DNA from 2 places in the Paraburkholderia sp. GW821-FHT02A12 genome. Region 2 is predicted to be linked to the other one. Evidence: riboswitches for the same ligand, from Rfam matches in the RefSeq annotation. Region 2 holds a riboswitch; the other holds the start of a gene.

Region 1 (15,672 bases), on a different contig from region 2:
GGCGCGGTGGTGGGTGTTCAGCCGTTCGGCGGCGAGGGGCTGTCGGGCACGGGTCCGAAGGCGGGCGGCGCGCTGTATCTGCAACGTCTGCTGGCTACGCGCCCGGCGGGTTTGCCGAAATCGTTGGCGCAGGCGCTGGTCGTGGATGTACCGCAAGCTGCTGAAAACAGCGACAATCCGTCCGCCGCGCTGACCGCGTTGCGCGACTGGCTGATCGCCGAACAGCAGCCCGTGCTGGCCGCACGCTGCGACGGTTATCTGTCGCATGTGCCGGCAGGCGCAACTGCGGTATTGTCGGGGCCCACTGGCGAGCGCAACACTTACACGCTGGGTGCGCGCGGCACGGTGCTCTGTATCGCGTCGACCGCGAGCGGCGCGCGCGCGCAGCTCGCGGCAGCGCTGGCTACGGGAAATCGAGCGTTGTTCGAAGGCGCGGCCGGGGAACAATTGGTGTCTCAACTGCCCGCCGCGCTGAAGTCTCACGCAAGCGTGAAGAAGAGCGCCGATACGCCTTTCGATGCGGTGCTGTTCGAAGGCGATAGCGACGAACTGCTGGCGCTGGTGAAGGAGGTCGCGAAGCGTCCGGGGCCGATCGTCTCGGTGCAAGGCGTCGCGGCGCGCGCGCTGGAAAGCGGCGACGAGGATTACGCGCTCGAGCGTCTGTTGACGGAACGCTCGGTCAGCGTGAATACGGCAGCAGCAGGCGGTAATGCGAATTTGATGACGATCGGTTGAGCGAACCTCACCGGTCCCTTCAAGAAAATGCAGGGCCGCTCCCAAATTTTCCGCTCCGCAGGAAGTCCCCCGCCCCGAAGGAAGTCCCCTTGGGGGATTGGGGGATTGCCCCCTCGGGGGGCCTGGCGCGAAGCGACAGGTTTGGGGGCGCTCAGTATTAAAACGGAAGCGGTACGGCGACCCCGAAACCGCTCCATCCACACCTGGTACCAAGGAGAAGCTATGCAACACAAGATGAAACAGCTGGCAGGCGCAGCGCTGGTTGCAGCGATGTCGCTGGCGGGGACGGCCAACGCTCAATCGACGGAAGACGTGAAGATCGGTTTTGCCGGTCCGATGACGGGCGCGCAGGCGCATTACGGCAAGGACTTCCAGAACGGCATCACGCTGGCGGTGGAAGACATGAACGCCACCAAGCCGGTGATCGGCGGCAAGCAGGTTCGCTTCGTGCTGGATTCGGCCGACGACCAGGCTGACCCGCGCACCGGCACGACCGTTGCACAAAAGCTGGTGGATGACGGCATCAAGGGCATGCTCGGCCACTTCAACTCGGGCACCACGATTCCGGCTTCGCGCATCTACGCAAACGCGGGCATTCCCGAAATCGCGATGGCGACGGCGCCGGAATACACGCAACAAGGCTTCAAGACCACGTTCCGCATGATGACGTCCGACACGCAGCAAGGTTCGGTCGCCGGCACGTTCGCGGTGAAGACCCTGGGCATGAAGAAGATCGTGATCGTCGACGACCGCACGGCTTACGGCCAGGGTCTGGCTGATCAGTTCGAGAAGGCGGCGAAGGCAGCAGGCGGCACGATCATCGATCGCGAATACACGAACGACAAGGCCGTCGACTTCAAGTCGATCCTGACCAAGCTGAAGTCGGTCAACCCGGATCTGGTGTACTACGGCGGCGCGGATTCGCAAGCGGCACCGATGGTCAAGCAAATGAAGACGCTCGGTATCAAGGCGCCGCTGATGGGTGGCGAAATGGTCCACACGCCGACCTTCCTGAAGATCGCCGGCGACGCCGCGAACGGCACGGTGGCGTCGCTCGCCGGCCTGCCGCTGGAAGAAATGCCGGGCGGCAAGGACTACGTCGCGAAGTACAAGACGCGTTTCAACGAGGACGTGCAAACGTACTCGCCGTACGCGTACGACGGCGCAATGGCGATGTTCGCCGCGATGAAGAAGGCGAACTCGACCGATCCGGCCAAGTACCTGCCGATGCTCGCGAAGACTTCGATGCCGGCAGTGACGTCGGCCAACCTCGCATATGACGCGAAGGGCGACCTGAAGAACGGCGGCATCACGCTGTACAAGGTTGTCGACGGCAAGTGGACGACGCTGCAAAGCGTGGGCGGGAAGTAAGCTGTTTTTAGCTGTTTGCCTGAACGTAGAAAACCCCGCTTCGGCGGGGTTTTTTATGGGCTCGTGTTTGGGGTTCGCCTGTGGACACCCATGTAGTTAGCCTTCTCCCGAAAAAAAATTCATCGACAATTCCTTCGGGCGGCGCGAGATCACGATCGCGTGTTTTATACGAGACCTATCGTATAATAGGGGGTGCGGTTGTCGATACCGAGCAAGTACAGGCAAGTGAAGCGGGCGGTTATTGCCGCGCTCAGATCTGGGAGGTTCCAGCATGAGGCGCGCTCCGGCATTAACGTCAAAAACCTTCTGTCGACGGGGCAAGTTACCGCCGAATTCGTGGAGGTTCTCATTGCCAGAAGCGATGGCACGCAATACAGCGCGTCGCCTCACCATAGTGTCGCGTCGATCGATGTTCATATCATCGAGTCAGGCGGTTGGTACGTGAAGTTTTACTTCGTGGGCGATCCCGACACCATGTTTATCAGCGTGCACCAGTGAGCGAAGCCATGAAGATGAAACTGTATGAGGACGGTGAGAAAAGCAAGGCGATCTGTCACCGCTGCAAGCAGCTTGTGAGCACAAGCTTTGCGCGGCGCGATGTGCCTTTCAGCGACGGTAAAGGTGAGGTCAAGAACGTCCTCGCGGCAGTGTGCGATGTGTGCGGCGAAGTGGCCGCGGTTCCGGCGCAATCCACGCCAGCCATCAGGGAAGCACGGCGGAAGGAAGTCAGACCGATCGAGGCGCAACTGCCGGCCATTTATCTGGATATTCTCGACCTGGCCGCTTATATCGTCGATAGCGCAAGTTCGACTGAATTCCGCAAGGTTCTGATGATCCTTTACCTGCATCGGTTTGCTTCCGGCGAATTTCCACGGGCCAGGCTGATCAAGGCACATCGCTCGGCGTCGGAGCGCTTCAAGGAGCGCCGCGGTACGGCGCGCCGGCGGCTTTCCATGAAAGTGACGCCACGCATCGCTGAAGATCTGAAGACATTGATGCATGACACGACATTGAGCCAGACGGAAGTCATCAAGTCGGTGATCTATCAAATCCATGCCGACGTCGTTGAGTCCCGCAAACCTGAACTGATGAGAGAACTCGGGGCGTTGTCCGTCGTTTACGCCTAACTACCGCGCGTTCGTCACGCAAAAAAAGCCCCGCGCTTTCGGTTGCGGGGCATTTTCTTTGATGCACGGCGCGGGCGGTTACGCCGACTCTCCCCGCAGCTTGCGCCCCTGCTCCCGAATCTGCTCCAGCGTCGCGCCTGGCGTGCTCGCCTCTTGCAGCATGCGAATCTCGATCACCGCCGCACGCTTCGCCTCAATCGCGCGCTGCAACGCCGGCAGAAAATCTTCGGTGCGCTCCACCGTTTCGCCGTGCGCGCCGAACGACCGCGCGAACGCCGCGAAGTCCGGATTCGTGAGGCCGGTACCGTGCACGCGATTCGGATAGTGCCGTTCCTGATGCATCCGGATCGTGCCGAAGTGGCTGTTGTTCACGACGATAAAAATCACATGCAGGTCGTATTGCATCGCTGTCGCCAGTTCCTGCGCGGACATCATGAAGCAGCCGTCGCCGGCTAACGCGACCACTGCGCGTTGCGGATAGAGCGACTTCGCCGCAATCGCCGCCGGCACGCCGTAGCCCATCGCGCCGCTGGTCGGCGCGAGTTGCGAGCGGAAACGCCGATACGAGAAGTGCCGATGCAGCCATGTCGCGTAATTGCCGGCACCGTTGGTGACGATCGCGTCTTCGGGCAGATGCGCGCGCAATTGCTGGATGACTTCGCCCATTTGCACGTCGCCTGGAATCTGACGCGGCTTGCGCCAGTCGAGATACGCGCTATGGGCCTCTTGCGCCGTGCCGGACCATGCGGGCGTGCCGGAAGACGGCTTTAACCCGGCAAGCAGCGCGGTCAGCTCCGGCATGCCGGAGACGATCGGCAGATCCGCCGCGTACACACGCCCGAGTTCCTCCGCGCCCTGATGCACGTGAACCAGCGTTTGTCTGGTCTTCGGGATATCGAGCAGCGTGTAGCCGTTCGTGGTTGCTTCGCCCAAGCGAGGACCCAGTGTGAGCAACAGATCCGCATCGCGGATGCGTTGCGCAAGCGCCGGATTGATGCCGAGGCCGACGTCGCCGGCGTAGTTCGGATGTTCGTTGTCGAGCGTGTCCTGGAAGCGGAACGCGAGGCCGATCGGCAGTTGCCAGTTCTCGACGAAGCGTTGCAGGTCCGCGCACGCTGCCGGCGTCCAACCGCTGCCACCGGCGATCACCATTGGCCTTTGCGCACCTTCCAGCAGTTGCCGCAACTGTTCGATCTGCGCCGCGGACGGCGATGCCGCGACACGCTTGTAGGCTGGTGCGCCGGCAACGACAGCGCATGCATCGCTCAACACGTCTTCCGGCAACGACAATACGACCGGTCCCGGACGTCCCGAGGTCGCCGTGTGAAACGCATGACTCAGATATTCGGGAATGCGTCTGGGGTCGTCGATTTGCGCGACCCACTTGGCCATTTGACCGAACATGCGCCGGTAGTCGATTTCCTGAAAGGCTTCGCGATCCAGATGCTCGCGCGCGCATTGACCGATCAGCAGAATCATCGGCGTCGAATCCTGGAATGCGGTGTGCACGCCGATCGACGCATGCGTCGCGCCCGGTCCGCGCGTGACGAGCGCAACGCCCGGACGGCCGGTCAGTTTTCCGACTGCTTCAGCCATGTTTGCAGCCGCTGCTTCGTGCCGGCAGACGATGGTCTGGATACGATCGGTTTCGTCGTGCAGCGAATCGAGGACGGCGAGAAAGCTTTCGCCGGGCACACAAAAGACACGTTCGACACCGTGCGTCAGCAAGGCGTCGACGACGAGACGCGCACCGGTGGTTTGGGCGGTGGGAGAACCGGAAACGGGCGTATTCGGCAGCGACATTGCGATGAAGCCTCCAGACATTGCGTGAGTGCGGTCGGATGGTGCCGCATCGGCCGGAACCCAGCCGATGAGCGCTCGCACAGCTTACGCCGACAGCGCGTCGGGTGTCACGGCGCAGCGCAACTGTCATCCGTATGCATCACATGAGATGCACCAACAAAAACGCGGGCTGAAGCCCGCGTCGTCTGTCACTTGCGATCACGCACAACCACGCACAACCGCTCTCAACACTCGACGATATTCACCGCCAAGCCGCCGCGCGACGTTTCCTTGTACTTCGTCTTCATATCCGCGCCGGTCTCGCGCATCGTCTTGATCACCGAATCGAGCGACACGTAGTGGCTGCCGTCGCCGCGCAACGCCATCCGCGCCGCATTGACTGCCTTCACCGACGCCATCGCATTGCGCTCGATGCACGGAATCTGCACCATCCCGCCGACCGGATCGCACGTCAGCCCGAGGTTGTGTTCCATACCGATTTCAGCCGCGTTCTCGACCTGCTGCGGCGTGCCGCCCATTACCGCGGCGAGCGCGCCGGCAGCCATCGAACAGGCGACGCCCACTTCGCCCTGGCAGCCCACTTCCGCGCCCGAAATCGACGCGTTCAGCTTGTACAGAATGCCGATCGCCGCCGCCGTCATGAGAAAGTCGATCACGCCTTGCTCGTTCGAGCCCGGCATGAAGCGCGTGTAGTAATGCAGCACGGCCGGAATGATGCCGGCCGCGCCGTTGGTCGGCGCGGTGACCACGCGCCCGCCCGCAGCGTTTTCTTCGTTGACGGCGATTGCGTACAGGTTGATCCAGTCGACCATCGACAGCGGATCGCGCAGCGCCAGTTCCGGATTGCCCGACAGCGCGCGATACAGCTGCGGCGCGCGGCGTTTCACCTGGAACGGGCCGGGCAAATTGCCGTCAGCATCGGGATTGTTGATGCCGCAACCGCGCGCCACGCACGACTGCATCACGTCCCAGATCTTCAGCAAGCCTGCGCGCGTCTCTTCTTCGGTGTGCCACACGCGCTCGTTTTCCCACATCAGCTGCGCGATGCTCTTGCCGGTCGATTGGCACAGCGCGAGCAACTCGTTGCCGCTGCGGAACGAGTGCGGCAATTGATCGACGGCGCTCAGCACCTTCGTGTTCGGCGCGCCGGCCGTCACCACAAAGCCGCCGCCCACCGACAGATAGGTGGACTCGCGCAACGTCTCCCCTTGCGCGTCGAACGCGCGCAGCTTCAGGCCGTTCGGGTGCTCGGGCAGTGCCTGCCGATAAAACGAAATGTGATCTTTTTGCACGAACGGCACGTCGTGCGTGCCGAGCAAAGCCAGCTTGCGCGATACCCGTACCGCTTCGAGCCGCTGCACGATCGTGTCGGGGTCGACGGTGTCAGGCGCATCGCCCATCAGCCCGAGCATCACGCCGCGATCCGTGCCGTGGCCCTTGCCCGTTGCGCCGAGCGAACCATACAGATCCACCTTCACCGATGCCGTCGCGTCCAGCAGCCCGTCGCGTTCGAGCCCTTGAGCGAACATCAGCGCCGCGCGCATCGGCCCCACCGTATGCGAACTGGACGGACCAATGCCGATTTTGAAGAGGTCGAATACGCTGACCGCCATGACTGCTCCCTGCTGATAAAAGTGAGTTTAGCGCGCCGGCAGCGGTAAGCACACGGCGAGCCACGCGGGCGGCGTCGGCGCGAGCTGCAGCGCGATCGGCGTATAGCGTCCATCGAGACGCGCCGCCAGGTGAAACAGTTCCGTCGCGTTCTTCGGGTCCCATTGACCCGAATAGCCGGGCAAGCCGGCCTCGCGACGTTTGGCATCGAACGCGACGTTCGAATGCACGAATTCTTCATGCGTCTTGCTGCCATCCGCATACGGCGCAAGCCAGTTGAGCGCGCCCTCCAGCGATGCGCCGTTCGTGCCCTTCTCCGGCAACCAGTTGCGGTTGTGGCGGCGCGCGGCGAGCGCGGCGGTCACGAGCGGTTGCAGGTCATAGGTGACGTAATGCAGTGCGTCGCGTTCGCCGAAATCCACGGTCGAGCCGTCCGGCGCGATGTTGTCGCCGATATGCTCGTCAAACAGGCGCTGTGCCGCATTGATCATCTTGCGGTTATCGAGCGTGAACGCGGCCATCGCAACCAGCTTGATTCGATGACTCTGCCAGTTGTTGCGATACGTGCCCTTGAGCGGGCGCGGCTGCGCGTCGATCTGCGCGATGTAGCCGCTGGCGAGCTTCGTCAGAAACGCCATCGACGCGTTGCGGGTTTTCACTGGCAACGCGCTCGCGGTCATGTCGTACGCGAGGATCAGGCCCTCAAAATGGGTTTCGTCGATGGGATTGAAGTTCGGCTGGTAAGTCGTGACCCACGCAAACAGCAAACGGTCGACCAGCTTCAGATAACGATCGTCGCTGGTCGCGCGCCATGCCAACGCGGCGTCGCGCAGCAGGGGGAGATCTTTCTCCGCCTCGACACTCTGATCGTAGATGCCCTCGTGCGGCAGCGTGCCTTCGGTATGCAGTGTCGCGAGCGCTCGCGACGGGTCGTTCAGATGCGCCTGCACATTGCTCACCAGGGCTTTGACGCCGGGATCGGCGTTGGTCCGCTCGCTGGTTTGCAGCGCGGGCGCCGCACAAAAATTCATCGCGGCTTGCGCCTGCCGCAGCGGCAGCAGCACGGCCGCGCCAGCCAACAATAGCGCGCACGTCTGCTGCCACGTCTGGGCTCGCCTTATTTCGGTCCGGCTTTGCATCAATCGCACCTTTCGCGCCATGCGAAACTCCTCGTTGGGCTGATTCGGTGTGTGATGTTAGCCGTTTGCGGGCACGAACGACAGAACCGCGCAGCGCCCGCTTACAACCTGCGGGCAATGCGCGGTCATGGCGGCGATTACTCGTAGTCGGCGACCGGCACGCAGGAACAGAACAGATTGCGGTCGCCGTACACGTTGTCCGCACGGCCGACGGGCGGCCAGTACTTCTTCGCGATCAGAGTGGGCAGCGGATAGGCTGCGGTTTCGCGCGCATACGCATGCTTCCATTCATTCGCGATGACTACCGCTGCCGTATGCGGCGCATGCTTGAGCGGATTGTCTTCGCGGTCCGAGCGGCCTTCTTCGACCGCGCGGATTTCCTCGCGGATCGCGATCATCGCTTCGATGAAACGGTCGAGTTCTTCCTTCGATTCCGATTCGGTCGGCTCGACCATCAGCGTGCCCGGCACCGGAAAGCTCATGGTCGGCGCGTGGAAGCCGTAGTCGGCGAGGCGCTTGGCGACGTCGTCGACGGTAATGCCGCTCGTCTCCTTGAGCGGGCGCAGATCGAGAATGCACTCGTGCGCGACTAGTCCGCCCGGGCCCGAATACAGCACCGGATAATGCGGCGCGAGTTTGTTCGCGACATAGTTCGCGTTGAGGATCGCGGTTTCGGTGGCAGCGGTGAGGTTCTTCGCGCCCATCATCGCGATGTACATCCACGAAATCGGCAGGATCGAAGCGGAGCCGTACGGTGCGCCCGATACCGCGCCAATGCCGTTCGGCGTGCGTTCGTAGCCCGACGAAATCTGGTTCGGCAGGAATTGTGCGAGATGCGCGCCGACTGCGACCGGACCGACACCCGGTCCGCCGCCGCCGTGCGGAATGCAGAACGTCTTGTGCAGGTTCAGATGCGACACGTCGCCGCCGAACTGGCCCGGCGCGCACAGGCCGACCATTGCGTTCATGTTCGCGCCGTCCACATAGACCTGCCCGCCGTGCGCATGCACGATCTCGCAGATTTCGCGGACGTTCTGCTCGAACACGCCGTGCGTCGACGGATACGTGATCATGATCGCCGCGAGCTTCCCGGCGTGTTGCGCGGCTTTCTTCCGCAGGTCTTCGATATCGACGTTGCCTTGCGCGTCGCACGCGACCACGACCACCTGCATGCCGGCCATTTGCGCCGACGCCGGGTTCGTGCCGTGCGCCGAAGCGGGGATCAGGCAGACGTTGCGGTGCCTTTCGCCGCGCGACGCGTGGTACGCGTGAATGATCAGAAGGCCCGCATATTCGCCTTGCGAGCCGGCGTTCGGTTGCAGCGACACGGCCGCGTAGCCGGTAGCCGCGACCAGCATCTGTTCGAGCTGATCGATCATTTCGCGGTAGCCGACCGTTTGCTCAGCCGGAGCAAACGGGTGAATCTGACCGAATTCGGGCCACGTGACCGGCAGCATTTCCGAGGTCGCGTTCAGCTTCATCGTGCACGAGCCGAGCGGGATCATCGAGCGATCGAGCGCGAGGTCCTTGTCCGACAGGCTGCGCAGATAACGCAGCATTTCCGTTTCCGAATGGTGGCGGTTGAACACGTGGTGCGTGAGATAGGCGCTGGTGCGCTCGAGCGCTGCCGGCACCGTGCTCTGTGCGGGGAGTTCTGCGTCGAGGGCATCGATTTGCGGGACTTCGTCGACAAAGGCTGCTTGCGCGAACGCGGCGAGCAGGTCGGCTAGATCGCTGCGCTTGGTGGTTTCGTCGATCGAGATACCCACGCGCGTGTCGCTCACGCGGCGCAGATTGATGCGCCTGGCCGTCGCCGCGTCATGCAGCGCCTGGGTGCGCGCGCCGGTTTCGAACGTGAGCGTGTCGAAGAACGTCTCATTGACGAGCGTGTAGCCGAGCTTTTTCGCGCCGGCTGCGAGCAGCGCCGCGATGCGATTCACGCGCAGCGCGATCGTCTTGAGGCCTTGCGGGCCGTGATAGACCGCGTACATGCTCGCCATGATCGCGAGCAGCGCCTGCGCGGTGCAGACGTTCGAGGTCGCTTTCTCGCGGCGGATATGCTGTTCGCGCGTTTGCAGCGCGAGACGCAGCGCCGGATTGCCTTGCGCGTCGACGGTCACGCCGACGAGACGCCCCGGCATCTGACGCTTGAATTCGTCGCGCACGGCGAGGTACGCCGCATGCGGGCCGCCGAAACCGACCGGCACGCCGAAACGCTGCGTATTGCCGACGGCCACGTCCGCGCCCCATTCGCCCGGCGGCGTAAGCACGGTGAGCGCGAGCAGATCGGCGGCGACCACCACATGGCCGCCCGCGGCGTGGATCGCTTCGGTCAGCGCGCGGTAGTCGCGCACGTCGCCGTTCACGCCCGGGTATTGCAGCAGCACGCCGAACGCGTTGGCGTTCGCGGCGTCCGCGGCCGGGCCCACTTTCACTTCGATGCCGGCCGGCGTCGCGCGGGTCTTCACCACTTCGATGGTTTGCGGCAGCACGTCGTCGGCCACAAAGAACACGTTCGACTTCGGCTTGCCGATGCGTTGCAGCAGCGTCATCGCTTCGGCGGCGGCGGTGGCTTCGTCGAGCAGCGATGCGTTCGAGATCGCCAGACCCGTCAGGTCGACGATCATCTGCTGGAAGTTCAGCAGCGCTTCCAGACGGCCCTGCGAGATTTCCGGCTGGTACGGCGTGTACGCGGTGTACCACGCCGGATTTTCCAGCACGTTACGCAAGATCACCGTCGGCGTGTGCGCGTTGTAATAGCCCTGCCCGATGTACGAGCGGAACACCTGGTTCTTGTCCGCCAGTTCACGCAACGCGGCGAGTGCTTCGGCCTCGCTCTTCGGCTGCGCGAAGGGGCCGAGCGGCAGCGTTTCGCTGCGGCGGATCGTCTTCGGGATCACGGCGTCGATCAGCGCGGCGCGCGATGCGAAGCCCAAGGCTTCGAGCATCGCATGCTGGTCGGCCGAATCCGGGCCGATGTGCCGTTCGGCGAAGGCGTCATGCACTTCGAGCGCGGCGAGCGAGAGAGGAGTGCGGTTCATCAGACGATCCGGGTGTTCGAGCTTCATGGGTGTCCCTGGCGGTGCGGCGCGCCATGCTGACGGAGGCCGCACCTGACGGTTTAAACGAGTAGGTGGATCAGGCGCCGATCGACTTCGAGTACGCGTCGGCGTCGAGCAAACCATCTTGCGTGGCGCCGTCGGCCGGCTTGATCTTGAAGAGCCAGCTTTCGTACGGCGCACTGTTGACCGAATCAGGCGTGTCGGCCACGGTCGTGTTCGCTTCGATGATTTCGCCCGAGACCGGGGCGTAGATATCGGAAGCGGCTTTCACCGATTCGATCACGGCGACGGTGTCGCCTGCCGTAACGGTCTTGCCCAATTCCTGGACTTCGAAGAAGACGATGTCGCCGAGCGCTTCCTGCGCGTGGTCGGTAATGCCGACCGTCAGCGTGCCGTCCGCCTCGGTGCGGACCCATTCGTGCGATTCGGTGTATTTCAGATCGGCCGGGATGCTCATCGGATGCTCCTATGCGGTGTAATTCGGTAGGTATTTAATAAAAGGGCTCCCAAACCTGTCGCTTCACGCCAGGCCCCGAGGGGGCAATCCCCCAATCCCCCAAGGGGACTTCCTTCGGGGCGGGGGACTTCCTGCGGAGCGGAAAACTTGGGGCGGCCCGGGGTTTTCTTGAGGGAGACGCACGCGCGGCCGCTTAAACCGCAAGCACTTTGCCGTTGCGCACGAACGGCAGTTTTACCACGCCTGCGGGAAGGGCTTTGTCACGAATCTGAACGTGAACGGTGTCGCCCGGCTGCACGCCTTTCGGCACGCGTGCGAAGGCGATCGATTCCTGCATGGTCGGCGAAAAGGTGCCGCTGGTGATTTCGCCGTCGCCGTGCGGCGTGACGACTTTCTGATGCGCACGCAGCACGCCTGCCGCCTTGCCGTTTTCCTTCAGCAGAATCAGGCCGACGAACGCAGCCTTCGAGCCTTCTGCTTCGAGCTTGCCCTTGCCGACGAAGTCGCGCGGCGACGTCAGATCGACGGTCCATGCGAGGCCGGCGTCGAGCGGCGAGACGTTGTCGTCCATATCCTGGCCGTACAGGTTCATGCCGGCTTCGAGGCGCAGCGTGTCGCGCGCGCCGAGGCCCGCCGGACGCACGCCTTGTGCTCGCAGCGCGTTCCACAGCGCGACGACGTGATCTGCCGGGACGATGATTTCGAAGCCGTCTTCACCGGTATAGCCGGTGCGCGCGACGGTCAATTCGCCGAACGGCGTGCCTTCGACGCGCGCGGCGTTGAAGGGCTTCAGAGCTTCGGTGGCGTTGCGTACGGCCGGTACGGTTTGCCAGACTTTTTCGCGCGCATTCGGGCCTTGCACGGCGACGATCGCGTAATCGCGGCGCGGCGTGATGGTCAGGCCGAAGCCGCTTTCGGCGTTGAGCTGGCCGAACCAGGCGATGTCTTTATCGGCGGTGCCGGCGTTGACGACCACGCGGAAGTGATCTTCGCCGAAGTAATAGACGATCAGATCATCGATCACGCCGCCGTTCGGGTTCAGCAGGCAGGAGTAGAGCGCGCGGCCCGGCGTTTGCAGCTTGGCGACGTTGTTCGCCAGTGCGTATTCGAAGAAGGCGCGCACGCGCTCGCCGGTGAAATCGACGACGCACATGTGCGAGACGTCGAACATGCCGGCGTCGGTGCGCACGGCGCGGTGTTCGTCGATCTGCGAGCCGTAGTTGACGGGCATGTCCCAACCGCCGAAATCGACCATGCGGGCGTTGAGCGCACGATGGGTGGCGTTGAGCGGAGTGTGTTTGAGTTCGGTCATGGGGCCTCGGGCATCTCGCGAAACAAAAAAGGCCATGCGGCGCGACGCCTCGCGGCCTGATGCCTGCGAGCGATGCGTTGCATGACCCCTCTGTCCTCGATACCTGAGAGATTGCGCTGCCGGGCGACGTGATTCGAATCGCTACGGTGAAACGCGCGCCCCTTCGGTGGGCAGCCTGCCTAAGTCTGAGTCATATGCACGACGCAGACGGCTACTGCCGCTCTCCAGAGTGCGAAAAACCTTGGCCGTGAGGCGGGTTCTTCGACGCGGTCGGTCCTTTTGCCTGAGAGTTTGCGGGTGTGCCCCTTCGGCGGCGCGGCCTGCTGAAAAATGCGGCCAGCGCGCTCTCCCGACGCGTGCGGCGAATGTACGCGAGGGCCGGGGGCTTGTCAAATAAAGGCCTGCAAGCGGCATGCCGATTGGCGCGGCGGGATCGCGTACCTCAAAAAAAAAGCGCGGGACGTGATGCCCGCGCGATTGCTGCCGTTGTTTCGATGCCCGACTTGGTGCGCGATTATTCGCCGATGGCGTGGGCTGCGTTGTCCAGTTCCTGATTCAGCACGCGTTGTTCGTCGCCGGAGATGCCGCCGCCGTGCTGTGCGGCCATGTCGTGGGCTTCCTGACGGATCACGTCCAGCCGATGATGCAGCGCGGCGCCTTGCGGGGGCGGGTAGTAGCCCTCGTTCACGCGGGCGTCGATACGGCGGCCGAGATTATCGATGCGGCCGTCGACCTGATGGAGACGTTGGTCCGCGATTTGCTGCGGATTGGGGCGCGGCGCGGGCGCGGGTTGGGGGGCCACCACGCAGGCGGCCAGCGAGGTGAGCAATGCGCATGCGGTGAGTGCGCGGATGGAACGATGCATGGATTCTCCCGAGTTTGTTTTGTTGCCTGGAATAGGAACGGTTTCACCTTGCCGGGCGCTGACTGCTCGGGTGGGTTTTTTGTAACGGGATATTCCTTTCCGGATTGTCAGTTTTGGTTTTTTGGGCGGCGGCATTTGTCTGTTTGCCCCCGCGCCGCTGGTTTTTTCTTTCTTATCGAATACGCTCAAATCCCAGCCGAACCCCTTCATCCGAGCTCCGGGCTGCAAGCTCGACAACCGTCATGACATCGACAGCATCCTGCGCGCTGACAGGAAACTTCACGCCGTTCTGAATGGCATCAGCGAGCGCAATATAAAACCCGGCATAGTTCCCGTTGCGAGTGGGAACCTCGCGTTCAACCTCTTGCGAGCCTTCAAGCACACGCAATACGCCCGCCGTATTGCCGGCGCCAAACCCCTCATCCCCCGGCCGCAAGCCGGCCTTCAACTGATCTTCCTGCGTATCGAGCCCGTATTTCACATAGCTGCCGCGCGTGCCGTGAATCGCAAACCTGGGCGCGACCAGCGCCGTCAGCGCGCTTGCATGCAACACGACCTCGAACGCGCCATAGCCCAGCTGGATATGCACATAATCCGGCGCGCTAGCCTGATCGCGATGCGCCCGGACCGTCGCCGAAACCGTCGCCGGCGTGCCGAACAACGCCAGCGCCTGGTCGATCAGATGCGGTCCGAGATCGAACAGCAAACCGCCGCCTCGCGAAGCCTCCTCGCGCCAGCGCTGCCGAATCTCCGGCCGGAACCGGTCGAAATGCGATTCATATTGCGTGATGCGCCCCAACTCGCCGCTGGCGAGCAGATCGCGAACGGTCAGAAAATCGCCATCCCAGCGACGGTTGTGAAAAGGCACGAATAGCCGGCTGCGGACGAGCGCGATGTTGGCGAGCGTGTGCGCGTCGGCGGCGGTGAGCGTGACCGGCTTGTCGACCACCACGTGCTTGCCCGCTTCGAGCGTTCGGCGAGCGAGGTCGAAGTGCGTGTCGTTGGGCGTCGCGATCACGACGCAGTCGATTTCGTCGAGCGCGAGCAGCGCGTCCAGATCGGCGACCACCTTCGCGTGCGGATAGTCGGCCAGTGCGTGCTCGGGTTGGCTGGTCGCGATCGCGGCGACGCTCGCCCGCCCGCAGTGCTCGATCACCGGCGCGTGGAAGGTCGCGCCGGCAAAACCGTAACCCATCAATCCAATCTTCAACGATGCGGACATGCGTGTCTTCCTGCAAAAACGGCGCGCCGCTTTGCCACCGCGGCGACGGCGCGCAACAACGTAATTGTGGCATGTCCCGAAGACGGACTGTCAGCGTCGTCGCGGGTGTCTGTCGGAGCTATCTGTCGTCGCGGCTGTTAAGGCAGCCACGGCGGGCCTCCGTGTGCTTCCGTGTTAACATCGCTCCTCTCGCGCGGATCGCGGCGAGCCGGAACGCCCTTCGCACCACGAGAGGCGCCCGTTCCAGCCGTCCGCTCTGCGCAGCATGCCCCCGGGGCCTTCGGTCTGGCGACCCGCACCCAAGCGCCCTCAACCGCATTACCCATCCACAGACGATGTCCGCAGGCCTGAACCCCGCTCAAAATGAAGCGGTCCGTTATCTCGACGGTCCGTGTCTCGTGCTCGCCGGCGCAGGCAGCGGCAAGACGCGCGTGATCACGCAGAAAATCGCGCACCTGATCGAAGCCAAAGGCTTCGAGCCGCGCCACATCGCCGCCGTCACGTTCACGAACAAGGCCGCGGCGGAAATGCGCGAGCGCGTCGGCAAGCTGCTCGAAGGCAAGACGCTCACCACGCCCGGCAAGGAAGGCCGCAAAGTGCCCGTCAATCAGTTGACGGTCTGCACCTTCCACTCGCTCGGCGTGCAGATCCTGCGTCAGGAAGCCGAACACGTCGGCCTGAAGCCGCAGTTCTCGATCATGGATTCGGACGACTGCTTCGGCATGATTCAGGAACAGGTCGGTTCGACGGACAAGGGCTTCATCCGCAAGATCCAGTCGATCATCTCGCTGTGGAAAAACGGCCTGATCATGCCCGAAGAGGCGATCGCGATCGCCGCGAACGAGGACGAGCACCAGGCCGCGATCGTCTATCGCAACTACGTGGCGACGCTGCACGCGTATCAGGCGGTCGATTTCGACGACCTGATCCGCCTGCCCGCCGAACTCTTCGCGAAGAACGAGCAGGTG
Region 2 (15,672 bases):
TCCTGCAAAAATCGCCGTCATCACTGCGGACTCCGTACACCTGAAGGAGGAACTGCTAGGGGTCGACAATCCAGCCGAGCGCGAGCGAGTCGTGATCGGTGGCATTGAAGGTGGTCAATTGTGGCAGAACGAGATGAAGCGGCCGCCGCCGCTGACCGAGGTAGCGTCTATCGAGGCTGAAGTTGCGGACTGCATCGCGCGAATCCGCACCGAGAACCCGGAGGTTGCTGCCGTACTGTTTGAATGCACAGCCTTCCCGCTGGTCACACACGCGATTCGAAAACTAACGAAGTTGCCGATCTATGATATCACCACGCTCTGCCGAATGATGTTTGAATCCGTCTTCTAGATTTTTCGCTAGTTCGGCAATATAAAACGACTGGCCAGATCCTCTTTTACGTCCGCACCTTCGACTGGTCCTTCCGAGCAGCCTAAAGCGCCCCCTACTTTCAGTGGGATCAATTTAAATTTTGCTGGACGTCAACCTTGTCTGATAAATAGGTGCATAAGATGAACCTTGATAGCGCCAAAGAACTGGCGGCTTCTGTTTTCCACGAGTCGTACGCGGAGGCGAGAACTGCATTCCTGTCTACGGTGCCGTCTCACCGTGAGTATGTCTCACGCTTCAAAGGTCCGAACGGGGAGCAATTATTCACCGATGCGACGTATCTTGGCCGCCCGGACGCGGAAAATCTTCTGATCTTGATATCGGGAACACATGGCCCGGAGGGTTACTGCGGGTCGGCCTTACAGTCGGTGTTTCTGCAGACCGAGCTGGGTCACTCCTTAGTACCGTCGACAGCAGTGCTCCTCATTCACGCATTGAATTCCTATGGATTTGCATGGGACCGTCGATCCACGGCCGAAGGCATTGACCTCAATCGCAACTTCGTGGACTTTTCGAAGCCGCTCCCGAAGAATCACGACTATGAAGCGCTATCCCAGCACTTCGTTCCTACTGAAGTCTCCGGTCCACTAGCCGAAGCCGCACTGGCTGCTCTTGACGAGTTCCGTGAGACCCACGGTGAAAAACGATACTGGGAGGCTAGGATGTCTGGCCAGTACACTACACCTGGCGGGCTCTTCTATGGCGGAACAGCACCCACCGAAGCTCGTAATATCCTCGAACGCATTGTGGGCGATTTTTCCGTTCCGGAACGGCGGAATGTAATCATCGTAGATTATCACACGGGACAAGGTCGTTACGGATATGGCGAACTGATGTGTGAACAGCCATCAGGGCTCGCCGGGTATCGTCGCGCGTTGAACATCTTTGGACCGTCTGTTACCTCTCCAGATCTCGGGACTTCTTCATCGGTCGCGCTTTATGGAACTCAAGACGAATATTGGGAAGGACTTCTCGGTGCGCGACACACGTATGTCGCGCTCGAGTTCGGTACCTATAGTAGTTCGACCATCTTGCGCGATGAACACTGGCTTTTCGCTCAGAGCGAGGAGGTGATTGGGTCGGCGTGCGGTCGAGAGATCCGCGACGCTACGAAACGATATTTCTACCCGAAAGAAGATGAGTGGCGAGAGATGGTCGTCTGGCGTTCCCACCAAGTGCATCGTCAAGCTCTTGCTCACTTGTCAAAGACGCTGCGTAGTGACCGAGAGGAAAAGTGATTTGCGGACGAGGCCGGTGATTTCCAGTACTACCGCCGCAGATACGGCGGGGGACTGCAGTGTCCCGCCGTATAGATTCACTGGGCGCGTTCGGTCTGGGAAAAGCGGCCCCGGAAGATCTATTACGCGTAAGTGTCCTACATATGCCTAGAGCGCAATATCAAGCGCTGTAACGACGTCGGGTTTGTTGCTGCAGCGCAACCCGTTCGCAAACGCGACGTCGTCGATCCGCCGCATCGCTCGAGCGATGCGCGCCGAACCCAGGTCGCGGACCGGTTTATGCGCAAAGCTTCCTTTGGTGGGATGTCAAGTTCTGGCTCGACGACCACTACACCATGGGGAAGTCTTCACCTTTTCGGGGGGCAGGCATCTCGACTTCAGCGACATACTACAGGTCAGCCGCTTTCTCGGACACGTGGTGCGCGGTTCTCCAACAGCATCCCTCAAGGGTTACCTGCCGCGCTCGACACAGCCGACACTGGCCGATTTCGGTAGTCTGTAATTCGAAGTCCTGCACGAGCGCTTTATCGCGCCCATCTTCACAAGGGCCACTTGAGGGCGCAGCCAGGCTAGTTCCATCTGATCGGGTGTCACCTGTTTCCCCCGATGCGTAAAATCTTCGCCGGGGCGGATAACCCTGGCCGTTCTCCACGATGCGGACGGCTTCCATCATCAGTGTCAGGTGTATCGCGCTTACGGTTACGCATCATATCTGGCATCTTCACTGAGTTTTACACGCTTCCGGCGAGAAGTACATTTTCCGGAGGCGAGGCCAGAGCCCAGGTACAAATCCGCTTCGATCAGGTTAACGAAGCTTCGGGACGATAGTAGAGCAGACGGTCAGTTACGCTTCGCAGCACGAATTGGAGGCGCTTGCTTTCGCGAATCAGGTTACTAATCGCGATCAGCGGCACTCGCCCGATCTCTTTCTCACTAAGCGCGCATGAAACAGATCCATAGTGGCAAGGGGCTCCCTATTCGACGAGTGCCTCGAGCGCTTGTCGGTGCACAATGTGGGATCGCCAAACTACCATTTCCTTCCAATCGCAGCGCTGCGGGTAGAAATGGGCTCTTGTCGCGTGTCTTATATGGCGACCCACTTCCCAGTCGACCGCTTCCGGTCGATGCATCAGTAGCCAGTGTTCATTGCGCACTATCGCTGGGTCATGGTACGTTCCGAATCGAAGTTCAACATAGGTTTGCCGCTCATTCAGAATAGATTGCCAAAACGCATCTTGCGACCCATGCAAGGCCACGGACCAAGGTGTTCCCAGATCGATTGAAGCCGCGGACCGGCCGAAGATCTTTATTGCGCGCTTGTAGCCGGTCCGTCCGGAACGTTGTCCGCACGTCAACTCGCCATAGCCGTATTTTCCTTCACCCGTTTGGTAACTTATGATGAGGACGCTATCGCGGCTCGCGACGTCAAAGTCCACCGTAATCTGTTCAAGGGTGCGGCGAGCTTCTGTCGACGCTTTCCCGCCGTAGAACATGCCGCCGGGCCTAGTGTACTGGCCAGACACTCGCGCTTCCCAAAATTTCTGTTCACCGTGACGTGAACGGTATGCGGCGATCGCCTCGTCAGCACGACGGATTCCATTCGGCGTAATGTCTGCAGGCACGAGATAATCGACTAGTTCCTCATATTCGGGATTCGGAGGAAGCGGCTTGTCGAAGTCAACGAAATTGCGGTCGAGGTCGCATCCCTCCGCAGTCGAACGAAGGTCCCAAGCAAACCCGTAGCAATTTAGCGCATGGACCAAGAGGACGGCCGTCGACGGAGGAAGCCTATTGTGAAATCCCGCTTGCAGGAACAAAAGTTGGGCTGCAGAGCCGCAATACCCCTCCGGACCGTGGGTGCCGGACACAAGGATTAGAAGGTTCTTGGCATCCCGCCGCCCAAAATACGCTACATCTGTGAAAAGCTCTTCACCCAGCGGTCCCTTTGCGACGTGGGGGTAAGCGTTCGACGTAGGTGCCGCCTTTAGAAACCGGTTTCGCGCGCCAAGGTATGTATCAGAAAAAACAATAGCAGCGGCATCTTTCGCACCGTCAAAGTTCATTGTATGGAACCTCCCCGTCCCTTGCTTGCGTACATAGCAGAGCCAATCGTGGCAGTTCGCCTCGCGAACCAAGAGCGAAGCGGTTATTTCCCACGCCTACAGGTAGAGTGCGACGACCACATTTTGCAGCTCTTGCTTTTAGTAGGCGAGTCAGCGCCACGCACGACGTCCACATTAATATTACTATGCTCCCGACGCGGGCTTTTCCGAAGTTTTATCCTTGGGCGGTCGCAATTCGGCGCTTTGCCGACAAACAGCGAGCAATTCTCGCGTGTATTGTTTGGGATGCGGCCCTGTCCTGTTGCTCGCTTGTCGGTGCGTTGTCCCCCCGGCGCTCACGAATAACGCCGGAGGTAGCGGTTGGCGACTGCGTTCGAGGCAACTGTGGTGTTCATCGGCGCGGACTTGAGTCCCCGATCCCTTCTGGCGCGCAAGCTCAACGATGGACGTTACGTGCGCACAACTCGTCGTCTCTCAGATGGCGACTTTGCGTTCTCTCCGTCATTAAAGGCTCGGACCTGTTACGGACAACGCGGGAATTCGGCCGAAGCAACCCCCACATTGAGGAAATCCCGCATTAGACGGCGCTACAATCTTTAGGCACCTGATACAAAGGAAGTGGGGCGTTGACCAGCGTTAATCGGACGTTCATTAGTTACCGAAAATTGCCGTTGGGGCTCAAACTGACCGTAACAGACATGTCACGGTATCGCTACTCGCGTCCTATTTCAGGCAATCCCCAACACACCGTCAATTGCTCAACGACGCTCTAGGGCACTTTTGAATGTTCCAGTCGGCGTGAGGCAAGGTTACAGGTTTTTACGACGCGGCCAAAAGTGATGAATAAGCTCACGTAGGCCGTCCACAGACCCAGCAACCGCATTGGAAGAATAGGCGATGACTTTCGCAACAACACAGCTCTCACCCGAGTTTCCCAACGTCGAGGCACGTCACGTCGATAGACGCCGCTATCCACATGGCGTCGCCTATCTGGATGGGCAATACCTTCCGATGTCAGAAGCAAAGGTATCAGTGCTCGATTGGGGTTTCCTGCATTCTGATGCGACGTACGATACTGTCCACGTCTGGAACGGAAAATTCTTCCGACTGGATTTGCATCTCGACCGCTTTTTTGGCGGTGTGGAGAGATTGCGAATGACGCTGCCTTATGATCGGGAAGAGATCACGACCATCCTGAAAAATTGCGTCGCTTTGTCGGGTCATAAATCTGCATATGTCGAAGTGATTTGCACTCGCGGCACGTCGCCGACCTTCAGCCGGGATCCTCGTCAAGCGGAGAATCGTTTTATCGCGTTTGCGGTTCCGTTTGGTTCAGTGGCGAACAAGGAGCAGTTGGAAAGAGGGCTGTACCTTGCCATTAGTGACACGGTTCGCATTCCGCCAAAATCCGTCGATCCTGCAATCAAGAACTATCATTGGCTCGACCTTGTAAAAGGTCTTTACGACGCCTATGACAAGGGCGCGGAGACGGCGCTGGTCGTGGATACGAATGGCCATATCGCAGAGGGTCCGGGCTTCAATGTATTTCTTGTAAAAAATGGGGCGTTAAAGACGCCCGCTTTCGGTGTATTGCCTGGCATCACGCGCCGAACCGTCTTCGATCTCTGCTCGGAAATCGGCTTCGCGGCTACAGCTAGCCACATTACGCGCGAAGAAATCAAAACGGCTGACGAGGTGTTTATTACTTCGACAGCTGGCGGCATCATGCCCGTGACTCGAGTCGATGACGTTGCGATCGGGAACGGAAAGGTGGGATCCAGTACCCGCAAGCTCATGGACCTCTATTGGCAAAAGCACGAAGATCCGGCGTGGACGACTGCGGTCATCTACCAGTGACCGGATGTGTGCTATGAGACAGCAACTTGACAAACGGCTTCGCGACGATCTACAGGAATTATCGTCGCGCAAGCTATTGAAGATCGAGCAGGAACTGGCATCACCTCAATCCGCCCACGTCCGCCTTGGCACGACGAAGGACCGAGAGGTGCTGAACATGTGCGCAAACAACTACCTCGGCTTGGCTAACAATCCGTCGTTGGTGGAAGCTGCACACGCCGGTCTTGACCGACATGGCTTTGGGATGTCGTCGGTGCGTTTCATTTGTGGGACGCATTCGGTTCATCGCGCGCTCGAAACGAGGCTTAGTGACTACCTGCGGACCGAGGACACAATCCTGTTCGGCTCCTGCTTCGATGCGAACGCCGGTCTCTTTGAAGCATTACTCGGTCCGGAGGACGCGGTAATCAGTGATAGCTTGAATCACGCTAGCATCATTGACGGCATTCGACTTTGTAAAGCAAAGCGCTTCCGCTATGGAAATAACGATTTAGGCGAACTTGAGCGTGCTTTGCATGACGCACGTGACAGCAGAACGGTGCTTGTCGTCACCGATGGCGTTTTTTCGATGGACGGCATCGCCGCCAATCTGCCTGGAATCTGCCAGCTCGCGAAGCGTCACGGCGCCCTGGTTATGGTTGACGACTCTCACGCAGTGGGGTTCATCGGTCCGCAGGGTCGTGGAACGCCGGCTTTGCACGGGCTGGAGGCACAAGTCGACATTGTCACCGGTACACTTGGTAAAGCACTGGGCGGCGCGTCCGGTGGATATGTCTCCGGCCGTGGTGAAATCATTGCATGGCTGCGACAGCGTGCGCGACCCTACCTCTTTTCGAACTCGCTGATGCCGGCACTCTGCGAGGCGTCGTTGACGGCAATTGAAGTGGCCGAACAGGCGGACAGCCTGAGGGAAAATCTGGCCGCTTGCACCTCACAGTTGCGCCGAGGTTTGAGTGCTCTCGGGTACCGGGTCTCCGGTATAGATCACCCTATTGTGCCCGTAATAACGGGCGAGGCCGCGGTTGCAGTTCAGATTGCAGACTATTTATTGTCGCTAGATATTCTGGTTGTACCTTTTTCATATCCCGTGGTGCCGGAGGGCATGGCGCGGATCCGCATGCAAGTGAGCGCGGCGCATACAGCGGAAGACATGAGAAAGGTAATCGCGGCATTCGAGTCGGCCCGGAACGTCGTTGAGGGGGCCCGGGCTCAAGCCCTCTAATTTTGCTCGCAAAGGTGGGCGAAGGAAGGCCCAATGGCAGTCTCAGCTCTCATTCGCGACGGGAAGCGGATGCAACGTTGTAGGTCCGTTGCGCCCCGCTTTTCTTGGTCCGAAAAGCAGCCTTCATTCTGCCCGGCCGTGTGAACCTTGTAAAATCGGCCGGCCGGACACCTTGCCATCACTTCAGGAGGGTGACGGAAACAACTTGGCCGGCAAGGAAAAGCAGCGCCCCCTCGGCGCCGCAATCTCAGAACAGTTGCCCCACAGACAGAGTCTAGCTCCGCTGTTGGCGTGGCTGGAAAGCTTGCCAACCCGCGCTCTGGCGTTGGCTCGTCTGCTACCGATCGGAAGGACCACCGAATATTGGATCGTCGGCGTCTATCGGGAATTCAAAGCTGGCTTTAACCCGGTCCATTACAACCATGGTCTTGAAACTCTTGATATCCGGATTTTCGCGGAAGAACCGACGAGTGAATTGCTCGTAGTCGTCCATGTCCTTTGCTGTGATGACAAGCACGAAGTCTGCATCGCCGGTAGCGTAGAAACCCATCATGACTTCGCGAGTGGCTCGAATCGCGCTCTTGAAGCGATCTACGATATCCGCTCTCTCTCTTTCGAGCGACACCAGCACGATCATGGTAACCGCACGACCAAGGGCTTTCGGCGAGACGATGGCCACCTCCGCCTCAATGATTCCCTCAGAACGCAGTCTCTTTAACCGTCGCTGACATGCCGACGATGACAAGTTGACGGCATTGCCGAGTTCATCCGATGTGAGGCGGTTGTTTCTCTGAATCCTCTCGAGGATCGCCGCATCGATTTTATCCATACACGACATGCTTTTTTCCTGCACGATTTGACAGTAGGCCGCTTTATTTAAGCATAGCTCGGGCCGGTTGCACGGTCAATTCGTGTTTTCCTAGGTGCGAGACGCCGTTTTTTCTCGCCCAGCCGCCCCGGTCGAACTGCATGACGCTGATAACCCGCACCGTTCGGATCCACATCGCCTTGCAGTTCAGGTTCATGGGCCTTCTGGCCAGCGAATTCGGTGCACGCACGAGAGTCATCCCGACCTTTTGACTCGGCACTTGTAACGCTTCGCTCGAAATACCGCTTCACAAGCACCAATCCGGTCTCGCTCTTGGCGAAGTAAGGAAATGCTTCACTTGCGCGCGGTGCAGGCTTCGAAAAGAACCCACTGATGCGCCGCCGACAGTGCAAGAGATCGTTGCTTAAGCGTCGGCAATCCTGCACGTTGGTATCTGATTCCTCAAACAGAAGCGGCCCCGTGGCTCCCCACGAGACGATTTCTATATATGTCGAGTCACGGTCCCTGGTTCTCCTCCTTGGGCCTAGCCAAGACGGTAATCCCATAGGCGAAATCCTTCACGACGAAATGCGGTTTTTCGTTTCCCCAGCAAAAAAGCGATCGCCAAATTCACGTGACGGCAATTCGCCAAGGGCCGCGGTCGGACGTCCATCTCTTTCGACGTGGTTTGCGCCTCGCGTGTGAGCAGCCCCAGTTTCGGCAGCCGAGGTGCCCAATGACGGCGATCGGGTTGTATTGAACGGGCTAGGCCCAATACCGTTAACAAGATCGAATTTCTGTTAACTTTCAAGTCTCTGCAACAACAAGAAGAGCTTGAAGGATGGCAAGAACGGAAGCAACGCTGCCCGGCGGGGCGCGGCTGGCGGACTATCTGACGGTGGGGTATCTGGCGCTGAACTGTTCGCTGGGACAGGTCAAGGAGGCGCTCGCGACATGCGGCGTGCAGACGCGTGTGCGGCGCGACATGCCGCGTGAAGTGCTGGTGTATTTCGTGATGGCGATGTGCCTGTATCCGCGCGTGGCCTATGAGGAAGTGTTTCGTCTGGTGATCGAGGGACTGCGGCGCATCTACGGCGACCAGGTGCGCGACGCGCAGGTCAGCAAGGCGGCGATCTCGCAGGGGCGAGCACGGCTGGGCTGGCAGGTGATGCGCGAGCTGTTCGCCCGACAGGCAGCGCGACGCCCGCGGGCTGCAGTTGGGGATTATGCGGGCTATCGGGTCATGAGCGTGGATGGCTCGACGCTGGATATGCCTGATGAGCAGGTCAATGCGCAGGCGTTCGGGTATGCAAAGGGCGGGCGTGGTGAAGGCGCGTATCCACAGATCCGCTTTGTGGCGCTGGCCGAATGTGCGACGCACGCGCTGTGTGAGGTCCAGATGGGCGGGGTGCGCGAGGACAGCGAACAGGCGCTCACGCGGCAGCTGTTTCCGGCGTTCTCGAGCGAGATGCTGGTGCTGGCCGACCGCCTGTTCTATGGGTATGACATGTGGCGCGACGCGGTGGCCACCGGAGCGAAGCTGCTGTGGCGCGTGAAGTCGAATGTGCGACTGCCGTGCGAGGTGCCGCTGGCAGACGGTTCGTACCTGAGTACCGTATATGCCAGCGACACCGACCGGCGACACCAGCGCAACGGCATGCAGGTACGGGTCATCGAGTACCGCCTGGAAGGCGTGCCTGACGCCGAGCCGCAGTATCGCCTGATCACCAATTTGCTGGACCCGGTAGTAGCACCTGCCGTCGAGCTGGCGGCGCTGTATCATCGGCGCTGGAAAATAGAAGAGATGTTCGATGAGATCAAGACGCATCTGTGTGATAGGAAGAAGGTGCTGCGCAGCAAGACGCCTGATCTGGTACGTCAGGAGTTCTATGCGTTAATGCTCACGCACGCGGCGATCCGCCGCCTGATGTACGAGGCTGCCCAGGACAGCGGGCAGCGACCTGAAGACCTGTCCTTTGTCCATGCCGTGCGTGTGCTGAACCGACGCCTGCCCGAGGCGGCGGCAATTCCCCCCTGAGCAATGGCAAAGCTGGAAACAGAGTCTGCTGCGCGAACTCGCCAGCGGGCGTGCGGTGCAAAGCCGCGGTAAACGTAATCCCCGCGGCGTGAAGCGAAAGATGTCGAATTTCCGGATACGCCGACGATCGGAGCCGCTGAATCAGCGAATTTCACCGAAAGTGATCATCAAGTGAACAGTACTGGGGCTAGGCCACTGAAATTTGGTCAATCTGCACTGCATTTTCGTCAGTTCAAGGGCCGCGAGAACGCGTGGGCGCAAACATCGACGAAGATTGCCAACAGTCGTAACATACCTAGCGAGAAACGATGAAATCGAAGCGGCAATCGCTATGAAAGGCCGGCGCACCGTTGACTATCGAGGAGGTCGACCTCGAAGGCCCACGTGCCGGTGAAGTCCTAAGGCAACTACTACAAGGGGCTGAGCGCAAGCACAAATGGGGTTTTCTGTTGTTGTAATGTTGCCTTGCCGACGTAGATGAGAAGGTGAAGGGCTGCTGTACTACAACCGGTCATGTCGGGCTGACGGCCCGGACACTGATGAAAGACGCGCGCGCAAGGGCCTCGTCCGCTGACCGGGAATGAAATCCCTGTAGCCATATCAGGTATGCCTCGCGCAGGTCCAACCCGCTTCACATCACCGCTGGCAGTGCAAAGTGATCGGCTATTCGCTCATGGTGTTATGGCGCGCGTTGGAATAGGTTCGGCGTCGCGTGCTATTCGAGGTGAGACGATGAAGTTCGTCGCGCTCCCGACGAGAGGTATGTTGTCTTGAGCAGTGCGCGACGGAACGGGGAGCCAGACGGGGAAGCGTCGCGCGTACGGACGCCCATGTAGCACGCCGGAGCAAGTGACCTCCGTGAACATCGACATGTCGCCCGCGTTCATCAAAGGTGTCGGCGAACATAACGGACCGAAATTGTGGCCTGCGTCGAGCACGGAAGAGCAGGCCGCGTAGCTGAAAGAGACGGCGCACAGCACGGAGGAAATCACCGCGACCGTGCCGCAGAACGCGGATCATGCGGCCGTGGTGTCGTCGCTCACGCAGAGGCTTAGCAGATGCCCATGTAGCCGCCAGTTGTGATCGCGCTACGCCTGTGCCAATGGGCAAAGGATTTCAGCACAAGGGGATTAATACGGCTAGCCAAATGCTTGCTCCGCGCAGATTTAACGAGTAGGCTTTGCGCTGTTCTGCATTTGCAGTGCGGGAGAGATCGCTCAAAGCGACGCCGACGGAGCAACCGCCCCGGAAACTCTCAGGCAAAAGGACCGTGCTGCAGGAACATCTGGAGAGCGGCGTTTTACGCGCCCACCGAAGGGGAGCTTGTCACCGCACACGTCGGACAGGCGAAACTCTCAGGTACATGGACAGATGGGGCATCGGTGCCGGTTCATCATCGGCCGGCGATGACCAATAAATCTCTGAGCCATGTCATGTCACACATTGCAGTTATTGGGGCTGGGATCACCGGTGTTACGACCGCATACGCCCTTGCCCGCCGCGGTCACCGCGTTACCGTGATCGAGCGCCACCGTTATGCGGCGATGGAAACTTCCTTCGCGAATGGCGGACAACTTTCTGCCAGTAACGCTGAGGTCTGGAACAGCCGCGCGACGATCTGGAAAGGATTGCGCTGGATGTTCATGAAGGATGCGCCCCTTCTCATGAACCCGCGTCCCAGCTGGCACAAGTACAGTTGGATCGGTGAGTTTCTGCGTCAAATCCGGAATTATCGCGCGAACACGATTGACACCGTCCGTCTCGCCATCGCGGCACGTGAACACCTGTTCTCGATAGCGGAGAAAGAAGCCATTGAATTCGACCATGAAAAACGCGGCATCTTGCATTTTTACGCGACACGCAAAGAATTCGAGACGGCTCTGAAAGTGAACGGTCTGCTTCGAGAGGGTGGCTTAGATCGAAGACCCATCACTCCGGAAGAAATACGCACGATTGAGCCCGCATTGCATGGCGAGTTCTATGGCGGCTTCTTCACTGAATCGGACTCGACGGGGGACATCCACAAGTTCACGCGCGGTCTTGCTGAGGCTTGTGTGAAGCTCGGCGTCGTTTTCCAATATGACACCACGGTTTTGTCGATCGATGAAGTACACAATCACGGGCTCGCGATTTCAACGCGCCGTGACGGCCAAGCTGAGATAGCACAGTTCGGAAGCGCGGTCATCTGTGCTGGTGTTGGGAGTCGCGCGTTGGCTTCATACGTCGGCGATCACGTCAATATCTACCCTGTAAAGGGCTATTCGATTAGCGTGATGCTTGACGATAGCACTAGTCAACAGGCGGCGCCCTGGGTGAGTCTGCTTGACGACAAGGCAAAGATTGTCACCAGCCGGCTTGGGAAGGACCGGTTTCGCGTTGCGGGAACCGCCGAGCTCAACGGCATCAATCGGGACATCCGCGCCGACCGCATCCAGCCCCTCATTGACTGGACACGCGAGCACTTCCCTAACGTTGCGACCTCCCGTGTCATCCCATGGGCTGGCCTGCGCCCCATGTTGCCTGGAATGGTGCCAAAAGTAGGCGCGGGTCGTAGGCGCAACATCTACTACAACACCGGCCACGGCCATCTGGGCTGGACACTTTCGGCAGCGACTGCCGAAGCTCTGGCTGAGGTTGTTGGCGATGCCGAAAGTAGCGATACGGAACGAATTGTCCCCCCATCGAATGCCAAAGTCCATGAAGTGGACGTGGCTTGATCTTGGTCCGTCAATTCCGCTCACGCAGCCTGAGAGCCGGGAAATTGGTGCATTTAAGGGTGCAAGCTTCCCGGCCCCAAATTCCCATGCGTCATCTACTTAAAGATTTGTCTTGAAATCACGCGCGGCTGGCCGCCGTGCCAATGACGGTGTGGATCAGGCCCGACTCTGCGTCCACGCCAATGTACGCTTCCATCCCGAAACTTATTGCGTTGCTCGTAAACAAAGACGGCGCGGGTCCACGTTCTTCGAAGTCCAAGGACCGCGCTTGAATGCCGTTGTCGATTCAAAATAAGCGGAAATTGCGCCGGTCGATCGAATTGATTGGGGAAAGTCCGCTTCGGCGGCGTAGTACGCGTGGGCTAAGGAAAATTAAGCCAGTTGCAGCAGCTCAGCCTTGAACCGGTCTTCGTTGGCCAAAACCCGTTCGTTGAGCGGGCTCAAGCCGCGCCAGTGAAGAGAAAACAAGCAAGCTGATACCGTCGTCTTTTCTTACGACAGGCAAGGAATATGTTGGATGCAATCGTTGTTGGAGGGGGTATCGTAGGCATCTCTGCCGCACTGGCGCTTCAACGGCGCGGGATGAAGGTCATGCTGCTGGAACAGCAGTCCGTTGCGCAAAACTGTAGTTCCGTCAGTGCGGGCGTAATCTATCCGGGCGCATTTCCTTTCAGCACCCACTATCGCATTCCGGACCTGCCGACCGCCTTCTTCAAGTCAAGTTCTTCTACCGCGCTCGATTGGCGCTCGGCTGCCAGGCTCCTTCCGTGGGCGATCAAATACGCGAAGTCATCGACCTCGGGCATGGTCTGGCATGGCACAGACCTACTACATGATCTTTGCCGGCACTCACTTCGGTCTTATGGTTGCTCTTAGGCGCCGACCTGCCGCCGATCGCTAGAAGCGGCTACTTGGCCGTTCATCTCTCCTCCCCCGAAGCAGACCGAGCCGTCTGCTTGAACTCGATTCGCACCTCGCTCGGCGCGGCTGCACGGATGGTGTCGGGCGCAGAGTTGGCGGCGCTAGAGCCCGCCATTTGCGGTCTCGCAATTGGGCCAAATGCGGCCGATGCGAGTTTCCTTGAAGGATCAGCTCACGTCGTAGATACCGCCGCATTTGTGGCCAGTCTCGTGGATGTATTTGTGCAACGTGGAGGCCTCAATTGCGTTGACAGGGCGCAGAGCGTCGAAAGCGCACCGGGTGGAAAGGCCACCGTAAGATGTGCTCGAGCGGACTACTCAACCCGAACGGCTGTTCTCGCGACTGGCGCGCACTCTAACCGTCTCCTGGCAGACTGCGGTCATCGCATTCCGCTTGTTGCTGAGACGGGATATCACCTTGAGTTAGACGTCGATCCTGGTTTCATTACTCGACCTGTTTCGATGCCGAGTCTAGGAGTTGTTCTGGCGCCGAGCGAACACGGGGCCCGGATCTCGGGAATCAGTCACTTCGGTGCGCCAGGTTTTCGCGGTCGCCCGAGCTTGCTGTTGTCTGCGCTGGATCGCGTGCGCGAACGTCTACCTACGCTTAGAGCTCGCCCTGGATTCGATGTGCGCAGCGGTGAACGTCCAGCTACGCCAGACTCCTTGCCGGTCATCGAGCAGGTACCCGGCCATCCATCCATTTTTGTGTCCACGGGGCACGGACATCTCGGACTTACGTTGGCCGCTGTCTCGTCAGGGATTCTGGCGGACTTGGTGACTGACGGCTCGTCCAGATATGCAAGCGAACTAAGCTCGCGAAGATTCCGCAGAACCGCGAAGCGCCACTCGGTTCTGCAAGCGGCATAGACGGTAGGCGACAACCAACCTCTAGGATACTCGCGCCACGACCCCCAATGCAGAGAGATAGCAGCACGATGGTTGCGCAGTGATACCGCGATCAAGTTCAGCAGGTTTACAGCGGGAGTTCGGCATTTCTTAGTCGATTCTTAACGCCCGACGCTGGGTGCTGCAAGACAGTCGAACAATGTCCGACAGAAAACGACACGCACGTTTTCAGTTCATGCAATTGCTTCACTTGCGACGTTTAAGAGGATGGAGAAGTTCATGAAAAGTGTGGGGCTGTCTTTGGGAACAATGGTCCAAGATTGGCTGGCGCCCGATCCTAAGAAAGGGTTCAGAGTCAGCCACCACAGACGGTCCAAGCATGGGCGCTATGTTTGCGTCGCGGTGCATCCTCCCACAAGAACGTGAAGGAGCCGCTATGCGGATTGCAGGACCTAATGGAACGCTCAAGCTGAGGTCAAAGCTTCCGATGGAGCAGGCAATGGCTAGTCCGAGATCAGCTAACGGCGTGTGGTCACTAGTCCATCTTCGCAGCAGGGTCTCGGAATTTGCGGCGCTTCATCTCTCCTGTTCGCGACGGAAGCACATGAGCACCGGGGGCGAAGGTGGTTCTCGTTGTTTAAGAAGCTACCCGCGATACCGTGAGAAAAAAGAGGCGGCGCCCGTGTTGTCGGGCGAAGCGCCGCCAAACCACCTGAGAGTTGCGCCGATCCCTGTCAGAGGCGACGCCCGAGCATCATGCAGTCCGCTGGAAGCGAGGCCGACCGGGGGCCTTTGGTGAATCGAAGCGAGAACAATTGTAGAGATACGCGGTGGCGGAAAATCAGAGAATGGCAGTCGCAAGACGCGATTTTCCAGCGAATGAGTTTCCGCCATAGCAGAAACGGGCATCGAGATCGGTGCTAGTCTGGCGGGGTAACGCTCGGGGAGAGCAATGCTGCGTAAAAAACCTGAGAAAGAACCAATGGCTGTGCCTAGGATATTCCCCGTGAGGATGCCATCGAACCTCGATGTTCGCGAATCGCAGCCATCGGATTACACAGTGATCGCATCGCTGCTGCGTCAACTGGGCTATGAGTTGACTCCTGTCCTGGTTCTCGAAAAGATTGAAACCATGCGTCACAGTCAAACGGACAAGGTTCTCGTGGCTACTGTGGACAAAGTAGTCGTCGGCTGCGTAAGCTTACATGCGGTACCGTTGTTCCATGCCGATGGCTATGTCGGGCGGGTCACCAGCCTCGTCGTTGATGAGGGTCACCGTGCACGCGGTATCGGAAGCGCCCTCGTCGCCGGAGCCGAGAGTTGGTTCAAAACGGTGGGTTGTGTGAAGGCGGAGATCACCGGCGGCGGTCAGCGGTCACGCGTCGGCCGATTTTACGAGTCGAATGGCTTCTCTCGAGAGGGGGAAAGATTCTCCAAGGAGCTGTCATTGGAGCGTTCGCTTTCTTGAGCTCACTTTCGCGAGTTTGCGAGTTTGACGCAATTGGCGGCGGCAGTAGCACGCTTCTATCTGCAAGCAACCGACCCCACACCGGTGCGGCTCACGAGAGCGCT

Evidence for each region. A riboswitch is a leader RNA that binds a small molecule or an ion and turns the genes downstream of it on or off. The one in region 2 is predicted to bind glycine.
Region 1: another riboswitch for glycine. It lies ahead of gcvT (glycine cleavage system aminomethyltransferase GcvT); the one in region 2 lies ahead of AC07WT_RS29120 (D-amino acid dehydrogenase).

The regions. Positions count from the first base shown of each region.
Region 1 covers NZ_JBWKWA010000001.1:4,460,375-4,476,046, reverse strand. The annotation lists gene putA (trifunctional transcriptional regulator/proline dehydrogenase/L-glutamate gamma-semialdehyde dehydrogenase) at 1-735, shown strand, start outside; gene AC07WT_RS20705 (branched-chain amino acid ABC transporter substrate-binding protein) at 958-2,106, shown strand; gene AC07WT_RS20700 (hypothetical protein) at 2,332-2,604, shown strand; gene AC07WT_RS20695 (hypothetical protein) at 2,613-3,233, shown strand; gene AC07WT_RS20690 (thiamine pyrophosphate-binding protein) at 3,312-5,036, opposite strand; gene AC07WT_RS20685 (L-serine ammonia-lyase) at 5,261-6,649, opposite strand; gene AC07WT_RS20680 (alginate lyase family protein) at 6,677-7,807, opposite strand; gene gcvP (aminomethyl-transferring glycine dehydrogenase) at 7,924-10,854, opposite strand; gene gcvH (glycine cleavage system protein GcvH) at 10,925-11,305, opposite strand; gene gcvT (glycine cleavage system aminomethyltransferase GcvT) at 11,499-12,617, opposite strand; glycine riboswitch at 12,698-12,855, opposite strand; glycine riboswitch at 12,879-12,979, opposite strand; gene AC07WT_RS20660 (hypothetical protein) at 13,132-13,482, opposite strand; gene AC07WT_RS20655 (oxidoreductase) at 13,655-14,704, opposite strand; gene AC07WT_RS20650 (UvrD-helicase domain-containing protein) at 15,040-15,672, shown strand, end outside.
Region 2 covers NZ_JBWKWA010000002.1:1,711,286-1,726,957, forward strand. The annotation lists gene AC07WT_RS29085 (aspartate/glutamate racemase family protein) at 1-349, shown strand, start outside; gene AC07WT_RS29090 (DUF2817 domain-containing protein) at 511-1,626, shown strand; gene AC07WT_RS29095 (DUF2817 domain-containing protein) at 2,601-3,689, opposite strand; gene AC07WT_RS29100 (aminotransferase class IV) at 4,587-5,546, shown strand; gene AC07WT_RS29105 (glycine C-acetyltransferase) at 5,560-6,768, shown strand; gene AC07WT_RS29110 (Lrp/AsnC family transcriptional regulator) at 7,106-7,597, opposite strand; gene AC07WT_RS29115 (IS4 family transposase) at 8,418-9,614, shown strand; glycine riboswitch at 10,809-10,895, shown strand; gene AC07WT_RS29120 (D-amino acid dehydrogenase) at 11,048-12,331, shown strand; gene AC07WT_RS29125 (FAD-dependent oxidoreductase) at 12,842-13,207, shown strand; gene AC07WT_RS29130 (NAD(P)/FAD-dependent oxidoreductase) at 13,198-14,121, shown strand; gene AC07WT_RS29135 (GNAT family N-acetyltransferase) at 15,053-15,568, shown strand.